2 linked regions of the Paraflavitalea devenefica genome follow. The protein of the gene in region 1 interacts with the protein of each later gene in a pairwise test. Links are inferred from orthologs where the notes say so. Each region holds a gene or a part of one and is shown in the gene's direction. Other genes may lie near its edges. The genes, in order: gyrB and gyrA.

The links.
Region 2: the proteins of gyrB (region 1) and gyrA interact in binary tests that used the Escherichia coli proteins (3 or more experiments, as listed by UniProt). The link is inferred for Paraflavitalea devenefica from one-to-one orthologs.

What each region holds. Positions count from the first base shown.
Region 1 is NZ_JAARML010000001.1:1,846,887-1,850,213, forward strand. The notes cover bases 179-3,177. They hold gyrB (DNA topoisomerase (ATP-hydrolyzing) subunit B), read left to right. Parts: upstream 179-687; coding sequence 688-2,667; downstream 2,668-3,177. Other genes in these bases: HB364_RS32895 (MerR family transcriptional regulator), read right to left, coding at 179-439; argH (argininosuccinate lyase), read right to left, coding at 2,750-3,177. Outside these bases: more of HB364_RS32895, read right to left, coding at 1-178; more of argH, read right to left, coding at 3,178-3,327. UniProt on the Escherichia coli protein: DNA gyrase negatively supercoils closed circular double-stranded DNA in an ATP-dependent manner to maintain chromosomes in an underwound state.
Region 2 is NZ_JAARML010000005.1:491,789-495,309, reverse strand. What follows is about bases 193-3,385. They hold gyrA (DNA gyrase subunit A), read left to right. Parts: upstream 193-578; coding sequence 579-3,185; downstream 3,186-3,385. Other genes in these bases: HB364_RS26735 (tetratricopeptide repeat protein), read left to right, coding at 3,222-3,385; HB364_RS26745 (SAM hydrolase/SAM-dependent halogenase family protein), read left to right, coding at 193-406. Also shown: more of HB364_RS26745, read left to right, coding at 1-192; more of HB364_RS26735, read left to right, coding at 3,386-3,521. UniProt on the Escherichia coli protein: A type II topoisomerase that negatively supercoils closed circular double-stranded (ds) DNA in an ATP-dependent manner to maintain chromosomes in an underwound state.

The sequences.
Region 1 (3,327 bases):
TGCGGCGGCGCAGCAGGTCATAGATCAGTTCCAGGTTTTTGATGTCTATAGGCCTGAAATGGCGGTCGCCCTTGCGGTTCTTACGCGGTTGAATGATATCAAACTCGTTTTCCCAAAAGCGGAGTAATGACTGGTTCACCCCAAACATTTCGGCTACTTCACCAATGGCATAATACTGCCGTTGGAAGAGTACCTCGTCCACGGGAATATTGACCAGGTCGGCTTCTGCATCCAGTGCTTTGAGGGATTTACGGCCACGCGTAGATTTTTTGACAACCGGCTTAGCCGTAGTGGTAACGGCCTTTTCGGCAGGCGGCTCTTCCTTAGGCGGCTCAACCACCGGCTTCAGGGACTTTACCCTTATGCCTACAGAGGCATTTTCCTGTGCCTGAGCTTCGGAAAAATCAAAGGTTATTTGGGAGAGGTTTTTTGAATCCATAGTTATTGAATGGGTAGCGGTTATTTCATAACAAATATCGTGCAGTAAAACTACGAAGGTTAAAAGAGGGTAAGAAACCTTGTTGAAAAGAGGTGTTAAAATAGTTATTTCAAGGCTTCAGAAACAAGGGTTTAAACGGTGAAAAAAGGTGCATAAAATGCCCCTCCAAAAGCGGCCGAAAGCCTTAATTTTCGTACATTTGCGGGAATCAACATTCTTAACTCACACAAGCATTTTCACAAGCATTTATGGCTACAGAAACCAATGAAATTCTTACCCCCGCTACCAATGGATATGGAGCAGATAGTATACAGGTCCTGGAGGGTTTGGAAGCGGTACGTAAGCGTCCTGCCATGTATATTGGCGATGTTGGCGAAAAGGGCCTTCACCACCTGGTATATGAGGTCGTAGACAACTCGATCGACGAGGCGCTTGCCGGATATTGTAAAAATATTGTTGTTACGATATACGAAGACAACTCTATTTCTGTAATAGATGATGGTCGTGGTATCCCTACCGGCATCAATACAAAGGAAAAGAAAAGTGCGCTGGAAATTGTAATGACAGTGTTACACGCCGGTGGTAAGTTTGATAAAGATACCTATAAGGTTTCCGGCGGTTTGCACGGTGTGGGTGTGAGTTGCGTAAACGCCCTGAGTACACTCCTGCAGGTAACTGTTCAACGGGAGGGTAAAATATTCGAGCAGGAGTACCGCATTGGTGTTCCCCAGTATCCGGTAAGGGAAATTGGTATCTCTGATCAAACAGGAACAAAGGTTCACTTCTGGCCCGATACGAGCATTTTTACAGTGAGTGTTTATAAGAAAGACATCCTCGAAGGCCGTTTACGTGAGCTGGCTTACCTGAATAAAGGCATCCGGATCGTGCTGAATGATCTTCGTGAAAAGGATGAGGCCGACGCTACTTATACAAAAACTTTTTATAGCGAAGGCGGTATCGTGGAGTTTGTTGAGATGCTGGATAAGAATGCTGGCAGGAACAATCTTATACCGCAAGTCATTTATGTGGAAGGTCGCGATGAAAAGAGCAATGTAGCCGTAGAAGTAGCCCTTACTTACAACGACAGCTACAACGAACATATCTATTCCTACGTTAATAACATCAATACCATCGAGGGTGGTACCCACGTGAGTGGTTTCCGCCGGGCGCTGACGCGTATGTTCAAATCATACGGCGACCGTGAGAACCTCTTTGAAAAGGCCAAGGTAGAGATTGAAGGCGATGACTTCCGTGAAGGTCTCAGCACCATCATATCTGTAAAAGTACCCGAACCACAATTTGAAGGCCAAACTAAGACCAAGCTCGGTAACAGCGATGTAATGGGTGTGGTAGACAGTACCGTATCCAAAGCGCTGGAAAAATACCTCGAAGAGAATCCCAAAGAGGCCAAGAATATTATTTCCAAAGTGATCCTGGCCGCACAGGCAAGGGCAGCCGCCCGTAAGGCCCGTGAGCTGGTACAAAGGAAGAGCGTATTGAGCGGCGGCGGCTTACCCGGTAAGCTGGCCGACTGTTCGGACCGTGACCCGGAGCGTTGTGAGCTGTTCCTCGTCGAAGGAGACTCGGCGGGTGGTACTGCCAAGCAGGGCCGCGACCGCTCCTTCCAGGCCATCCTGCCATTGCGTGGTAAGATCCTGAACGTAGAAAAGGCCATGGAGCATAAGATCTATGAGAATGAGGAAATCCGGAATATGTACACCGCCCTGGGGGTTACAGTAGGTACGCCGGAAGATCCGAAGGCGCTGAACCTGGCAAAGCTGCGTTACCATAAGCTCATCATCATGACCGATGCCGACGTAGACGGTAGCCATATTGCCACGCTGATCCTGACCTTTATTTACCGCTATATGGCCCCCATGGTGGAGCAGGGTTATGTATACATTGCCCAGCCGCCATTATACCTCGTGAAAAAAGGTAAAGAGCAGGCTTATGCCTGGAATGAGGAGCAGCGTAAAGGATGGGTAGCTAAATTCGGCGCCGGTAAAGATGACAGCGTAAACATTCAGCGATACAAAGGTTTGGGAGAAATGAACGCTACCCAGTTATGGGATACTACCATGAATCCCAATAGCCGTACGCTGAAGCAGGTAACGATTGAAAGTGCGGCAGAAGCTGACCGTATCTTCAGTATGCTGATGGGTGATGAAGTAGCGCCACGCCGTGAATTCATCGAAAGCCACGCGAAATACGCCAAGCTGGATATCTAAGTATTCGCACCACTGGCTCAAAATACAAATCCCTCTCAGGTCTATTGACAGAGAGGGATTTTTCGTTTAGCTTTTGTTCTTGTCAGAACTTGCCGGTCACCTTATCCATGGCCTGCACAATGTAGTCATTGTACAGGTTGCCGATGCTTCCTTCATGGGTATGGTGCAGTTGTTGCTTATAATTGAAAGCGAAAGTTCCTTTTTCAATATCATTGCCTACCTGTTTATAAGCATCGCGGAAAGGGATGCCTTTATTCACCAACTCATTCACGGCCTCTACGCTGAACAGGTACTTGTATTTCGCATCATCCAGGATGTTTTCTGTTACCGTCATGTTCGACAGCATGAGGCGTGTCATTTGCAGGCAATCCTTCAGGGTTTCAATAGCCGGGAACAGGATCTCCTTGGTCAGTTGCAGATCGCGGTGATAGCCGGAAGGCAGGTTGTTCACCAGCAGCGTCAGTTCATTGGGAGTGCTCTGGATACGGTTGCATTTGGCGCGGATCAGCTCAAATACATCCGGATTCTTCTTATGCGGCATAATGCTGCTGCCGGTAGTTAATTCCGGCGGGAAAGAAATGAACCCGAAGTTCTGGTTAATGTACAGGCAGCAATCCATCGCCAGGCGGCTCAGGGTGGCGGCTACAGCACTGATGCCGG
Region 2 (3,521 bases), on another replicon or contig:
CGGCGTCATCAGTTTTGAAGAGGTAGGCCCGCTGTTGGGCGACTCGGTAGTGAGGATTCCCTACCAGAAACCGGTGCTGAAAGGGGATACCCTGGCAGGAAACATACCTGTTTTGGATATTCAATATGGGAATATTTGGACGAACATTAACGACTCGATATTCAATAAATTACAGCTTTCACCTGATAAAAAAGTGCAGGCAATAATCACTTTCCGGGACTCCGTTGTATTCAACCGGCCGGTGCCGGTGGTCAGCACTTTTGGCGCTGTTCCGGAAGGGCAGCCCCTGGCTTACCTGAACAGCCTGATGAACTTTTCCCTCGCACTTAATATGCGGAGTTTTGCCGATTCCTTTCATATCAGCAGCGGGCCGGAATGGAAGGTAAAAATCGTTCCCGTGAAATGATCCCAAAGGCTTTCGTATTCAGGTCATTGTTCTTCTCCACAATCGTGGAAAAGTGAGGTCAAAAAACACTGATTTATAACGGGTATTCCGGGGTAAATAGGGTAAATTTGCCACCCATCGCGATCCGTCATCCCGACGGACATAAAATGGATAAAATCAGCTAAATACAGCTATGGAAGAGAATCTCACACCATTAGAAACGAATGATCAGAACCGGATCGTACCCGTGAACATTGAAGAGCAGATGAAAACCGCCTACATTGACTATTCGATGTCGGTGATTGTAGGTCGTGCCTTACCCGATGTGCGGGATGGATTAAAACCGGTTCACCGGCGCATCCTGTATGCGATGAATGAAATGGGAGTTACTTATAACAAGCCGTATAAGAAATCTGCCCGTATTGTAGGAGATGTGTTGGGTAAATACCACCCGCATGGTGATAGCTCGGTATACGACGCCATGGTGCGTATGGCGCAGGACTGGAGCATGCGCTACACCCTGGTTGACAGTCAGGGTAACTTCGGTAGCCAGGATGGCGATGGACCGGCGGCCATGCGTTATACGGAAGTTCGTCTCGAAAAAATGGCAGAGGCCATGCTGGAAGATATTGACAAGGAAACAGTGGATTTCCAGCTCAACTTCGACGACTCGATGAAAGAGCCAACCGTATTGCCTTCCCGCATTCCCAACCTGTTGCTGAATGGTTCCAGCGGTATTGCGGTCGGTATGGCCACCAACATTATGCCGCACAACCTTTCTGAAGTCATTGACGGCTGTATCGCTTACATTGACAAGCGCGATATCACGGTGGAAGAAATGATGAGCTATGTGAAGGCGCCCGATTTCCCTACCGGTGGCATCATCTACGGTATGGAAGGCGTGAAAGCCGGTATGTACAGTGGGCGCGGACGGGTAGTATTGCGTGGCCGGGTAATGCTGGATTCCAAGCCCAGCGGCCGGGAGCAGATCATCATCACCGAAGTGCCTTACCAGGTAAACCGGGATGCTTTATGCGACCGTATCGGTCAACTGGTGAATGAAAAGATCGTGGAAGGCATCGCCCACGTCAACAATGAATCCAACGAAAAAGAAGGTACCCGCATCGTGGTAGACCTGAAAAGGGATGCCATCGCCAATGTGGTGATCAACCAGCTTTATAAATACACCGAATTACAAACCTCTTACGGCATCAACAATGTGGCGCTGGTAAAGGGACGTCCCAAGATCCTGAGCATACGCGATATGGTCACGGAGTTTGTGGAGTTCCGCCATGAAGTGGTAGTGCGCCGTACGGAATTTGAACTGAGGGAAGCGCAAAAGAAAGCGCATATCCTGCAGGGCTACCTCATCGCCCTGGATCACCTCGATGAAGTGATCGCCATGATCCGCGCCTCTGCTACGCCGGAAATCGCCAAAGACAACCTCGTGAATGCAGGCTGGGGACTGGATGAGATCCAGGCCAAGGCCATCCTCGAATTACGTCTCCAACGCTTAACCGGCATGGAACGTGAGAAGATCAAGGAAGAATATGAAGAGCTGATGAAGCTCATCGCTTACCTGCAGGAACTGCTGGGCAATGAAGGCATGCGTTACGATGTGATCAAAAAGGAGCTGCAGGAAATAAAAGATAAATTCGGCGATGCACGTAAGACCGAGATCACTTACCTCGATGATGAAGTAAGCATCAAAGACCTCATCAAGGAAGAGGATGTGGTAATCACCATTTCCCACCTTGGTTATATCAAACGTACTTCCGCTACAGAATACCGCGCCCAGAAGAGAGGCGGCCGTGGTGTGATCGGCGGCCGTACCCGGGAAGAGGATTACATCGAACACCTGTTCGTGGCCTCCACCCACCATACCATGCTGTTCTTTACGGAAAAGGGACGCTGCTTCTGGCTCAATGTATACCAGATCCCCGAAGGAGAGAAAACCAGCAAGGGAAGGGCTATCCAGAACATGATCCAGTTGCCGCCGGATGATAAGGTGCGCGCCATCATTGACGTCAAAGACCTCGAAGACAAAGACTTTGTCAAGAGCCACAATATTGTACTTTGCACCAAGAAAGGTGTTTTGAAGAAGACCGAACTGGAAGACTTCAGCAATCCCCGTAAAACAGGGGTGAATGCCATCACGATCCTGGATGGCGATGAACTGCTGGAAGCAAAGATGACAGATGGCAATTGCGAGATCATGCTGGCTGTAAAAAGCGGCCGCGCCATCCGTTTCCCGGAAGCAAAAGTAAGGGCTACCGGCCGTGGCGCCATTGGTGTGGGCGGTATTGAAATAGAAGATTCCAATGATGAAGTGATTGGCATGATATGTGTCGGCAAGGACGACAAATCCCGTACAGTACTGGTGGTAAGTGAAAAAGGGTACGGCAAACGTACAGCGATAGATGAATACCGGATCACCAACCGTGGCGGTAAAGGTGTAAAGACCATCACTGTTACTGATAAGACCGGTCCGTTGGTGGGCATACTTGATGTAACGGAAAAAGAGGACCTGATGATCACCTGTAAAAGTGGTGTTACCATCCGGATGCCGATCAAGGGGGTTAGTGAACAGGGAAGGGCTACCCAGGGCGTAAAACTGATCCGCCTGAATGACGGGGACGAGATCGCCGCTATTACCAAACTGGATGAGGATGATGAGGAAACGGCCGAAAATACAGCCATTGTCCCCGCTGCTGAAGCCGGTACTGCCGGATTAAATAGCGATGAACAGGCAACCGGAGATACAGAAACCGCATCTGAGGAAAGTACTGACAACCCATAAAAACCAACTATCACTTTAAACTAATAAAAGCAAACAATGAAAAAAGTATTGCTGATCGTATTGCTGGCCGCTACAGGATCTGGTCTGTATGCCCAAAAACTGGATAAGGCTAAAGACCTGCTCGGAAAGAAGAAACTGACCGAGGCAAAAACCGAGATTGATGGAGTGCTGGCTGTTGAAAAGAACCAGACTCTTTCAGAACCTTATTTCCAGAAAGCCAAGATCTACCTGGCTATCAGCAAGGATTCAACCCTGAAGGCCAGCGTACCCGATGCCCGGGAAGCAGCTTTCCAAGCGATTAAAAAATACCTGGAAATAGAGAGCAAGGAAAAAGAT